2 regions of the Sulfobacillus thermosulfidooxidans genome follow, and region 2 is predicted to be linked to the other one. Evidence: riboswitches for the same ligand, from Rfam matches in the RefSeq annotation. Region 2 holds a riboswitch; the other holds the start of a gene.

Region 1 (6,172 bases), on a different contig from region 2:
CGGTTTACCGCCATTGACGACATATACTTGGGCTTCATAGCCAATGGCCCCGGCAAACACCACCGGCACATGATGGCGCACGCTAAAACGGTTTAACACTGTTCTCGTGTTCCAGTTGTCTAGGCCGTCGATAATCACGTCATGTCCTTTTAGCAACTCTTCGGCGTTGTCCTCATTAAGCGCTACCGGCTCGATCTGAAACGACGCTCGCGGTGCGAGTTCTTGCAGGTGTTCGCGTGCAGCCTCGACTTTGAAACGGTTGATATCCGTTGGCCGAAACAGGATTTGCCGTCCCAGATTGTGGGCATTGACCCGGTCGGGATCATAAAGCGTTAGGTGACCCACGCCTTGCGCTGTCAGGTATAAAGCGGAGGCATTGCCCAGTCCTCCCATTCCGACAATGGCCACACGGCTTTCCTTGAGCCGTGTGGCCCAGGAAGGCTTGGCATCTGGCAACGACACAAGCCGTCTCACACGTTCTTTATCCGTTATCACCATAACATCATTGACCTGCAGCAATCATACCCGTTGTGGGAGAGGACGCGACGGCATCTTGTCTTTTGGGCATCCGCCCTGCTTCAAAGCCTAAACGTCCCGCCTCTACCGCCCATTTCATCGCCTGAGCCATCATCACCGGATCACCTGCTTGGGCAATGGCGGTATTAATCAGTACCGCGTCGGCTCCATTTTCCATCGCAAGACAGGCGTCTTGAGGACTTCCAATGCCAGCATCGACAATGACAGGCACAGATACCCGCTGTTTGAAGCGGCGGACGGCCTCGACATCCAAGACCCCTTGACCTGATCCAATCGGCGAACCCAAGGGCATGATGGCATGTGCTCCCGCTTTATCGAGATATTTGGCCAAAACCGGATCCGGTGTGGTGTACACCATCACGGTAAAACCCTCTTGCACTAACACTTTGGTCGCTTCCAAGGTTTCAATGGGATCAGGCCATAATAAATCTTGATCGCCGATAATCTCCAGTTTAACCAGCGTGCCAATGCCCGCAGCTTTAGCCAAATGCGCTACGGCAATGGCCTCTTTAGCCGTGTAACAGCCAGCCGTATTCGGTAAAATCCGCACGTTCTTAGGAATAAAATCGAGTAATGACGGCTCGTTCGGATTGTCTAAATTCACCCGGCGCAGCGCGACGGTGACGAGTTCTGTTCCAGACGCGATGATAGCCTCCCGCATCAGGTCAAAAGTTTGATATTTACCCGTTCCGACAATCAAGCGTGATCCAAAAGTATATTCCCCAATTTGCAACACATTCGCCATGTCTTAACCCCCTCCGACAAATCGTACAATTTCCACGGTATCGTTCTCTTGCACTTGACCATGATCGAAATCCGTACGGCCAATAATTTCGCCATTGACCATTACGGCGACTGTTTGATGATCCACTCCTAAAACATCTAACATCTCTTTAACGGTCCGAACATTTTGCAAGTCACGCGGTTCTCCATTGATAATCAGTCGCATGGTGTACCTCCTGGTGAATTCGGGTACGAAGAGTGTAAATGGCTTTTTATCTTTTCACACGCGGCAATGGGATTGTCCTCATGCCACAAGCCGTCAGACAAGCAGACCCCGTAAATCCCCATTCCTCGGAATGCTTGGACATTGTCTTGCGTAATGCCTCCAATAACGAGAACAGGGGCACTGGCTTGGAGGACAATTTGGCGCAGGTCCGACCAGGACCTGGGAGCCAAACCCGGTTTGGATGTGGAGACAAAGGCGTGACCCCACAGATAATAGTCCGCTCCTTGGTGATAAGCTAACTCGTCGAGGGTGTGTACAGATGCCATGATGGGCTTATGCCAAATGGAGCGCAGTGATGCAGCGGGGGCAGAATTTGCAGGCAGTGCCAACCCATCGGCTGGTAAAGAAAGCGCCACCGAGACGTAGGAATTAATCCATAGCGGAAGAGCCGGAGCAATCTCACGGATTTTTAAGGCTGTGCTCTTAACGGAAGGAGCGAGCCCTTCTTTATCGCGCACGATGAGACCATCAAGAATGCCTTGCAAACTGGGCAAAATGGACCATGCACTATGAGGAAACCGCGGTACATCGATCACGCCAATTACCATCTCATACCCGCCCCAAATAAAAAAATCCGCATGCGAGCGGACAACACTCGCTTCCCTACGATGGTGCTAACCATATCAGGTTCGAAGGGTACGGCTTGTGCCGTTCTCAGTCCTACAAGGACACCCCTAGCGATCATGTGATGATATTTTTGATTTCAGCCATTCCATCTTTTCCAACGACAGCCCTTAACGGTGGTGGTAAAAGCAAGGATGACTTTCATTCATGATGACCTGAATCACAGCAAAATGTCAAGACTCTTGAAAAAATTGTTGGCTCCAGACTCTCATCAGCACCGGATATCAAAAGATTATGACGATGTCTCATAGTGCGCGGTGGACAATCCCATTTGTTGACCAAAAGTTTGCGCAATGTCTTTGGCTTGTTTGACCCTATCCGGCATTCCCACTCCCCCTTCGAATGCTCCCAACACAAAGAGTCCTGGAAATCGCGCAAGATATTGATGGAGTTCGGCAATTCGCTCTAGATGCCCCACAATATATTGCGGCATGCCTTTGGGAATACGAAATACGCGCAAGTATTGAGCAGGATGTTGAATGTGCATAGTTCGTTCCATTTCCCGATAAAACAATTGCGTTAACGTGTCATCATCGTATTCCAAAATATTTTCGGTGGACCTCCCATAAAATGCCCGCAATACAAATAATGGGGCGACGTGCGGGTAATGCCACTTAGAAGACACCCACGTTACAGCCGTCATGCGCAACCCGGATTGTTTGGGCACCAAGAACCCCGTCTTATCCGTTTTCACCGGGATATCCTCCGGATCATAAGCCGCGCCAATCACAGCCAGATTCGCATACGGAATATTTTGCAAAATACTTTGAGCTTCGTGAGGTAAAAAGGGCAGGACTTTAGCAGTGGCATAAGCGGGAATTGTCATAATGACCGCATCATATTCATCCTGATGTTTTGCGGAGATAACAGACCATTTTTGATGAGTGGCCGGTTCAATGTGCTGAACGGGTTCCGACAATAGGACATGCGTGCGTGAAAGCGCTGAGGCCAGGCTGTGAATAATTTGCTCTAAACCCCGGTCAACCGTCAAAAAGGCACTATGATAGCGTTGCACAAATTCGTTGGGAGGGGGTGGAATACGCCGTTTCGACCCCAAGTAGACGGAGCGAGCTTGCTGTTCAGCCGCTAACAAATGCGGAAAAGTGGCCTTTAAGCTCATCTGGTCAATATCTCCTGCAAAAATTCCCGACAACATGGGCGCCGCGAGCCGATCCACAATTTGATTGCCAAAACGCCGCCGAAGGAAATGGCCAAGAGATTGATCTGTCGTTGGTCCTTTGCTCATAATAAAATCTTTGGCTAACGCCATTTTCCCCGTTAACGAAAGCAAAGGACTGGTTAACACCGGTTTGGCTTTCGTCGGCACGCCCGTTTGAATCCCGTCGGGAATCGGATAATATCGATCCCGCCAAAATACATAGGCACCGCGAACGCGTGGATTTGTTCCAATTAAATGCGGTCCTAATCCTACGCTTTCACACAATTCTACAAGATCTGGCTTTGTGGCTAGAAAGGAATCCGGCCCTTTTTCCAACACAATACCGTAGTCGGTATCGGTGCGCACCCATCCCCCTAATTGATCGTCAGCTTCAAATAAATCGATGCTCACTTCCGGATAGTACCGCTCTAGATAATATGCCGTAGAAAGTCCCGTTAATCCCCCGCCTACCAATGCAACACGCATCATGCCTTCCTCACTCCAATTGAGACGTCTCTATAACGAGATGTGCCAACATCTCAAGAAATTGCGGGTCATCATTAAACGAGGCCGTTCGTTCCATATGCACCCCGAGGCTTTGGGCGACCCGCTGGCACTCAATATCCAAATCGTAAAGCACTTCGAGATGATCTGAGACAAATCCTATCGGACAAATTAAGACGTGATAGTAACCTTCACTGGCCAACTGGCGAACCGTATCGACAATGTCCGGTCCCATCCATGGTTCCCCTGTCCTCCCTGCACTTTGCCACGCATAACGGTAACGCGTTAGACCACACGCTTCAGCAACCATCTCCCCGCTTTGTCTCAGCTCTGTCGGGTAAGGATCGCCCTGCTGGTAGATTGTTTGCGGCAAGCTGTGTGCAGTGAAAATACTTACCAGATCAGCTTGCTCGTCTGGCGAAAATTTCTCCCGTGCCTCGTGAACGCGGTGCGCAACCAGTTCGATAAACCGGGAATTTTGGTGCCATGAAGACACGCCTTGCCATGGCAAAGACAAATTGTGCGTGGCCAGCGCCTCTTTAATCTCGTCAAAATATTCTCCAACACTCATGGCGGAATAATGTGGGGTCAAAACTAGGGCGACAAACCGCTTTATCCCGGCACGCGCCATGTCCCTGATAGCGTCGTCGATAAAGGGCGGAGAATGTTTTAAACCGAGAAAGACCTGAAATGATTCTCCAGCTATCGAATTTAACGCCTCTTGAAGCCCTGCTGCCTGCCTTTGGGTGATGGCTGTAAGCGGAGAAAATCCGCCAATGGCTTCATAGCGCATGCGCAAATTGTCCAACTGCTCCGGGCTTGGTGCACGCCCATGGCGAATATGTGTGTAATAACGGGGCAAGTCATCCGGATCTTGAGCTGAACCGTACGCCATAACTAAGACACCAATCACCCATCATCATCTCCTTACCATTATATCCCAAAATGTTAGAACGCTTTACTTAGCACGATTCATAAGGATATTCATGCACGAGTTGGACTAATCGCTTAAGGTCGTCGGCATTAGCGGCGGGCGGAACCCCATGTCCTAAATTAAAGATATACCGTGAGTCATGAGCCATCATCGTCAAAATGTGGGTGGCTTGGGCAGCGATAACATCCCACGATGATAATAGGGCAACCGGATCTAAATTGCCTTGGAGGGTAATGTCCTTTCCTAATTGCCTACGAACTTGTGATAAAGGCACCCGCCAATCAATTCCCAACACACTGGCTCCCGCTTGTTTCATTAAGGGTAATAAGGCTGCTGTACCGGTTCCAAAATAAATGGTGGGAACCTGAAATCTCTCTAATTGTGCAAAAATATACTGCATAACCGGAAGCACAAACGTTGCATAGTCGTCCACGCTGAGCGTTCCAATCCAGCTGTCAAAGATTTGCACAGCCTGTACTCCATGACGAATTTGGGCACTTAAATGTTCGACAATGCCTTCAGCCAATCGCATCATCAGGTCCTGCCACAGGGCCGGTTGTTCCCACATCATTTTTTTCGTATTTTCATACTGCTTAGAAGGCCCGCCTTCAATGATATAACTCGCCAATGTAAAGGGCGCTCCTGCAAAACCAATAAGTGGGATGGGATCAATTCGTGCACAAATGCGTTCGATACTCGAAAAAACTTCGGGGAGATCCTCTTCCGGTCGTAGCGGTTGTAACCGGGATAAATCTTTGGCGGAACGAATCGGATGCGCAATCACAGGCCCTTTATGTTCTTGAATATCAAAGTCAATGCCCATGGGTCCCAAGGGAATCATGATATCAGAAAATAATATCGCGGCGTCCACGCCTAATTCCTCTACGGGCCGACAGGTGACTTCGGTAATAACGTCTTCCGAATGAGCCATTTCTAAAAACGAGTAGTGCTCACGCAATTGGCGGTATTCAGCCTGATAGCGACCGGCTTGACGCATAAACCAGACGGGAATGGCATCATGAGGTTTTCCCCAACAGGCATCAATAAATCGGCTCGCGTGACTCACCCCTGTTGTTCCTCCTTCTGGCATGTTCAAGGTATTATAACATAATAAAACGCGCTCTCTTCATGCGAAGAGGCGCGCTTGGACTTACTTGATACCTGGAATTAGTACGTCTCTGCAACTTGGGGTTCCCCGGCCAGCACAGCTTCTTCTTCGGGTTCCTGAGAAACCTCCCCATGAATCGCCATGTCGCCTTCGGCCAACTGTTTGTCAGCTACCCGCAAGGGAACAATCAAACCAATGACTTTCAAAATCCCCCAAGTCATTAGGCCATCATACACCACAATCACGAGCAGTGCTTCAATTTGTACAAGCACTTGGTGGGGGTTTCCGTAAATCAAA
Region 2 (6,172 bases):
GCCGTGATCATATCTTGGTTGGCCGAGGGTAATACCGTCAAAATATCCAAAAAGGGATGCAGTTCGGGATCTGTGACTTCACGCAATAATTCTGCGGTAATCGTTTCCAAAAAAGAGTAGTCGCGCTTCTGCATAACAGTGCCCCGGCGGGAAAAATATTCTCCGGCTACTGCCATGGACAAAGGATGTCCGTGCAAGGGCCGCAGCACCTGTTGCAATTCCTCCGTCATTTGTAATCCGATACGGTGGAAGTATGTCCGGGCTTCATGAAGCGTCCATGGCGATAAGGGCATCTTTTGCACCCGATGTGCCCAAATGGGATGCACATGCCATTGTGCGGACAGGCCCCGCCGGGAAGCAAATACCAAGAGCCCTCCTTGTTCGGGCAGTCGCGCAATGAGATCTTCTCGCAACCAGGGTTCGATTGACTCCATATCGTCAAAATTGTCGATAACCCAAAAAAATCGATCAGGCCATGGCATTTTTTTGCGGGAACTAATCGGCAGAACATTTTCCGTGGTGTCAAAGAGGTGGTCAAGAAATTGCACCGGTTGCTTAGGGCAGGAGCGACCGTCCATCCACACCGTCGGCAATTGTTGACGGCGTGCATAGGCCATCCATTGCCATAACAACGTCGATTTTCCCATCCCCGCAATGCCGTGCACGTCCCAAAGCTGGGTGAGAGGCTGTGCATCATGAAGCCACGCCTGAAACTGTTGTAATTCCTTTGAACGTCCTACGAATCGTTCTGATTCTTCAAATGCTGTATCCGCTAACCATGTCATAGGAGCACCTAGCCTTTGTAATCACTTTCAAACCATTTCGATATCGATGTCTAGAGGGAGGACGCTACCCACTTCGAAAGAGTCCTTATCCAACAGTTCAGTTTATGCTGAGAATCCTCAGCTCGTTTCGGTAAGAAGATAAAAGGGATTAGCAACACATTCCCCTCACCGTTCCCCAATCCCTTTCATGAGAGTTTGAAGACAATCACGTGAAATACCATCCATGCGCCGTAACAAGTGTAGTCAATCAAGAAACGTCCTTTTGAGTTATTTACTTATTCTGGTTTTAATGATGTTATTGATGCCTATTGCTTTTTATGGATGTTGCTCCATCTGCCAAGCTTCAATCAATACCTTGTGATTTCATTCACGATACAAATGCTCGGATAGCCTTTCTAAAAAACCGCGGATTTTGATGAACAAACTTGCTCTTTGGATAATTATTCTCCATTTATTAACAAAATTCCTGCCGAATTTCACCAAGATCCTTTATAAACGACAAAAAAATGAAAATAACAGGACGTTACCGTTCTGCCAACGGCTGATCATCAATCAAAAAGGAAATGGTGTATAGTGAGCATAAGAATATCCTTGTCGATTATTGAGGTGAGGGCGATGGAATCGTGGCGTGAGGTTGCCTGTCCTATCCAAAGGACAGCCATGCTATTTGCAGATGTCTATATCATTATGATTTTACGAGATTTGGCCACGGGAGAAAAGCGCTTCACAGAATTGCAACAAGCAGGAATTAATCCGAGAATTCTTAGCCAGCGTTTAAAAATGCTAACCCGTGAAGGGGCTATCAGTCGCACCCGCTATGCCGAAAAGCCACCCCGGGTGGAATATGCTTTAACACCCAAAGGTTTGGCTTTAATGCCCATCTTAGACGCCCTGAAAACATTCGGAGAACAATATCTGCCCCTTGATGACAACGCTTCCTCGTCCTCGCCATCATAGACTCCCAAACCCAGGACAGGATGAAGTCTTTCTAAGACGCGGTTCTGCCCTTGTTTTGTTTTACTTGTTATTGTATAGTAATAGCAAGCGCTATGATGAAAATTTCATCATCCCAATGATTTAGCGCTTTGAATTTTCGTCAAATCGTGCCTGACAATTACAACAAAAATCAGAGGAGGCTTACCATGGCAAAAATTGCATTTTGGATCACCGCTGGTCCTGATTTACGTGACAAGGCGCTGGCCAACATCGTCCTCGCCGGTCGTCTCAAAGCCAATCGCGGGCAAGATATTCAAGTCTACTTCTTTGGTCCTGGTGTTCAACTCGCGGGACAAGCTGACGAGCAAATTGAACAGGCTCTTAAGGCCTTAACCGATGGGAGTGTTCCTATGGCCGCCTGTCCTTTCAACGCGGATCAATATGGCGTGACCGAGCGTGTCGGGGCCAAAGGCATCACGATGGAACCAGCCGGCGAAGCACTCATTCGTCTTGTTGAACAAGGCTATCAAATCGTTGGGGTATAATCTCATTTCCTATAACCTCTGGACTGTGGATGCGAAATCATAAAGCCCATGAGATGGTATCCCTTACAAGAAATGTCTGACCAATACACGACCTAGAAAAACAAAAAAGATCCGTGATATGACTCAATACCACGGATCTTTTCGTGACGCGGGAGCATTACCCTCTGAAACTCTTATTTCACCGGGGGATAGAGATTGCCGCCTTGTTGTTTAAATTCTTCGGCTTTTGCTTGAAGCCCCACGGCAATAGCTTCTTCTTCATTCACATCGTGAGCCTGAGCCCATGATCTGATATCTTGGGTGATACGCATGGAACAGAATTTGGGTCCGCACATGGAACAAAAATGTGCGGCTTTCGCCGGTTCGGCGGGTAAGGTTTCATCATGAAAAGCCACCGCCGTCTCGGGATCTAAGGACAAATTAAATTGATCCCGCCACCGGAATTCAAATCGCGCCATCGACAATGTGTCGTCCCATTCCCGGGCACGGGGATGGCCTTTGGCCACATCCGCCGCATGGGCCGCAATTTTGTAAGCGATCACTCCCTGTTTGACATCCTCTTTATCGGGTAAACCTAGATGTTCTTTCGGGGTGACATAGCAGAGCATGGCCGTGCCAAACCATCCAATCATTGCCGCTCCAATAGCCGAGGTAATGTGGTCATAGCCTGGGGCAATATCCGTGGTCAAGGGCCCTAAAGTGTAAAATGGCGCTTCATGACAAATCTCCATTTCCTTTTCCACGTTTTCCTTAATGAGGTGCATCGGAACATGCCCCGGTCCTTCAATCATCACTTGGACATCGTGCTTCCATGCAATTTCCGTCAGCTCTCCCAGTGTTTCTAATTCCGCAAATTGTGCGCGGTCATTGGCGTCCGCCAAGGATCCTGGACGCAGACCATCCCCCAGGGAAAAAGTAATATCGTATTGTTTCATAATCTCGCAAATCTCTTCGAAATGCGTGTATAAAAAGTTTTCCTTATGGTGGTACAAACACCATGCCGCCATAATCGAACCGCCACGCGACACAATCCCGGTTACCCGGTTGGCCGTGAGAGGAATATAAGCAAGCCTGACCCCGGCATGAATCGTAAAGTAATCGACACCTTGTTCGGCTTGTTCAATTAACGTATCGCGGTAAACTTCCCAACTCAAGTCTTCCGCTTTGCCTTTAACTTTTTCCAAAGCCTGATAAATCGGCACAGTGCCAATGGGCACGGGCGAATTTCGCAAAATCCATTGCCGGGTGGTATGGATATTTTTTCCGGTAGACAAATCCATCACCGTATCCGCGCCCCACAAGGTGGCCCACCGCATTTTGTCCACTTCTTCTTCGATAGAGGATGCTACAGCCGAATTTCCGATATTGGCATTAATCTTGGTGTGGAAATGACGGCCAATAATCATCGGCTCTAACTCAGGATGGTTAATATTGGCCGGAATTACGGCGCGTCCCCGAGCAACTTCTTCGCGGACAAATTCTGGGTCGAATCCCTCACGCAAAGCAATAAATTCCATCTCGGGAGTAATAATGCCTTGACGCGCATAATGCATTTGCGTGACATTTTTGCCTGCACGCGCACGTAAGGGTTTGCGGTGAAGACCCGGTGCCGTCTCTTGCGCTCGAATATCTTCCGGCGTTTTAAGCCCGTCATCGATAGGCTGGACCTTGCGGCCTTCATATTCTTCCACATCTTGTCGTTCAAGAATCCAGGCGCTCCGAATTGGTGGTAAACCTTGCCGCACATCGGCTTCATAACTGGCATCGGTATAGGGACCTGAGGTGTCGTAGACACGAAATGTTTGACTATTCGTGAGGCGAATTTGGCGCATCGGCACACGAATATCGGGTCTCGAACCTGTCAAATAAACTTTTTGACTTTCCGGAAAGACATGATACGCATTCGGTGTTGTTGCCATAAAGCTCCCCCTTTTTTTCACACGCCGCCAGTCGCGGGTTACCGGTCACATATGCCAGGCAGTAGGGAAAGTTTATGAATGGATGGGCTAAAAGGATCAAAAATCTGTTCCCTCCGCTGGCATTACCCAGATCAGGTTGACGGTCGGTGGCCAATCCACCCTCTCAGCCCGGTTAGCCGAGCTCCCGTTATGTATTACTATGAAGGTCCTTGAATGATATGGCAAGAGGAATTTTGCAAAATTGCGCAAGATTATTGAAGCAATTCAGGAGAAAAATTTTAGCCGGCCAGCTGATGCGATAATATCATAATCTGCATGTTCTAGTGTCTCAGATTTGTCTCATAGACAATTACGGACAAACCCGTCGACATTTCTCGAAATAATTTCCGGCAAATTTTTTCTCATATTTATCATATTTCGGCAAAGATCAAGCGTTGTCGAACATGAGATACAGCTAATTTGCCGAACAATAGAACATTACGCGATCGATTCTTTGGCAAATTTGGCAAATTTCTCGGCAGATTTATGGACTTTTTGGCAATTACGGCCAATAATAAATCACAGTTTTATGATGAATAAAAACCGTTTTGCGAGAAGTTTAAACAGGCAATATTTATGATCTCATCAGTAAAAGTAAAAGAGGGTAAGCATGTTTAAACAATGGATGAGGAAGATTCGCGTTCGATATACGCGCTTGGTTTTGGAATTTTGGCGTTGGCGGATGCTCAATACAGACAACACGACGCTACGTCTTCATTACAGCCAATTATGTGATCAATATATTGTGCGTTATCATACTTTAGAACGTGATGCCCAAAGTGAGTCTTCTTTCCGAAATTGTCTATAAGCTTGAATGACTAACCAGATAAAGCCGAATCGAATTACCAAATCGGCCAAGTTAAAAATATAAGGATAGGGCCTAAGCTGCCAATAATCAACAACACCGCCCCACAATAGCCGGTCGGTCCAGTTCCCTATGGCCCCAGCCAGGATCCAGGCTACTGGCAAGCGCACAGATGGCATGCGCCACAGCATTATGACAAGCAGTCCAATAACAGCTGCGGTCGCCATAATCACGCCAAATTGAGGAAAGTGCGAAAACAGCCCAAAGGCGATACCGTGATTGAGAATAATGCCCGGCTGTCCAATTCTTGGGTAGTAATGCCATGCCAGGCTCATAATGACTCCATAAATAGCCAAACCTGAACCCATAGCTAAGCGCGTAACATTGTGAACAGACCTCATAAATTACCTCCCATGAAATGTTACAATAATATGAGACTTGGAGGAACTTTACTGATATTGTGAGGGTTGTATGCCATTGGCTCCAAAAAATCATTTGCGCAATCAAATTCTTCAAATTATTAGGAATCAAGGAGAGTCGACGGTGAAAAGTGTGCACCAGGCCATATCACAAAAGCGCCCGGTGTCCATTAACACGGTTGCAACAGTCATGAACCGCTTGGTTTCCCAAAAAATCTTGGTTCGTGGTGGCAGCGTTCGTCATTATGTGTACAAAATTGCGCCAGCCGAAAGCGTGCTCAAAGCCCGGGCGATGGAATCCGTGGAAACCTTGATTTCCGAATTTGGCGAGTCCGGATTAGTGCACTTTGTTGATGCCATTGATGAGCTCGATCCTGAGGCTCTGGCTAAATTGGAGGCTATTGTCCGTGCAAGAACCCAAGAAAAATCTCACCAGTAAAGTAGCACAATCCGCATATGCCTGGGCAGTTGCTCTTTTGGGACTATCCCTTTTACCGGGCTTTCTTCTCATCCTTGCCGCCCTCGTCACTTACCGCCACATGATGTGGAGTGTGATGCAAAGACCGGACACGTCCTCTAGCGGGCTAACCTTTCTTTTGGCCGTGTTTATTCTATTGTCTCTCGCTTATTTTCTTCGCCTGGGATATGCCACCTTTTCTGTCGTCAAAAACAGTCGTCAGACCATTCAACGGATGGCACCGCAACTTGTACCATTCCCCTTACA

The links. Region 2 has a riboswitch for thiamine pyrophosphate ahead of thiC (phosphomethylpyrimidine synthase ThiC). Riboswitches for the same ligand answer to the same signal wherever they lie in the genome.
Region 1: it holds a riboswitch for thiamine pyrophosphate, as region 2 does, so the genes downstream of both, AOA63_RS16170 (thiamine phosphate synthase) here and thiC (phosphomethylpyrimidine synthase ThiC) in region 2, are expected to answer to the same signal.

What each region holds. Positions count from the first base shown of each region.
Region 1 is NZ_LGRO01000002.1:132,247-138,418, forward strand. It holds gene AOA63_RS16155 (HesA/MoeB/ThiF family protein) at 1-498, opposite strand, end outside; gene AOA63_RS16160 (thiazole synthase) at 503-1,282, opposite strand; gene thiS (sulfur carrier protein ThiS) at 1,286-1,486, opposite strand; gene AOA63_RS16170 (thiamine phosphate synthase) at 1,477-2,094, opposite strand; TPP riboswitch at 2,130-2,232, opposite strand; gene hemG (protoporphyrinogen oxidase) at 2,403-3,818, opposite strand; gene hemH (ferrochelatase) at 3,826-4,746, opposite strand; gene hemE (uroporphyrinogen decarboxylase) at 4,796-5,833, opposite strand; gene AOA63_RS16190 (ammonium transporter) at 5,935-6,172, opposite strand, start outside.
Region 2 is NZ_LGRO01000001.1:2,617,209-2,623,380, reverse strand. It holds gene AOA63_RS12790 (ATP-binding protein) at 1-785, opposite strand, end outside; gene AOA63_RS12785 (winged helix-turn-helix transcriptional regulator) at 1,401-1,742, shown strand; gene AOA63_RS12780 (DsrE family protein) at 1,928-2,266, shown strand; gene thiC (phosphomethylpyrimidine synthase ThiC) at 2,440-4,185, opposite strand; TPP riboswitch at 4,276-4,383, opposite strand; gene AOA63_RS12770 (signal peptidase II) at 4,978-5,430, opposite strand; gene AOA63_RS12765 (BlaI/MecI/CopY family transcriptional regulator) at 5,573-5,887, shown strand; gene AOA63_RS12760 (M56 family metallopeptidase) at 5,856-6,172, shown strand, end outside.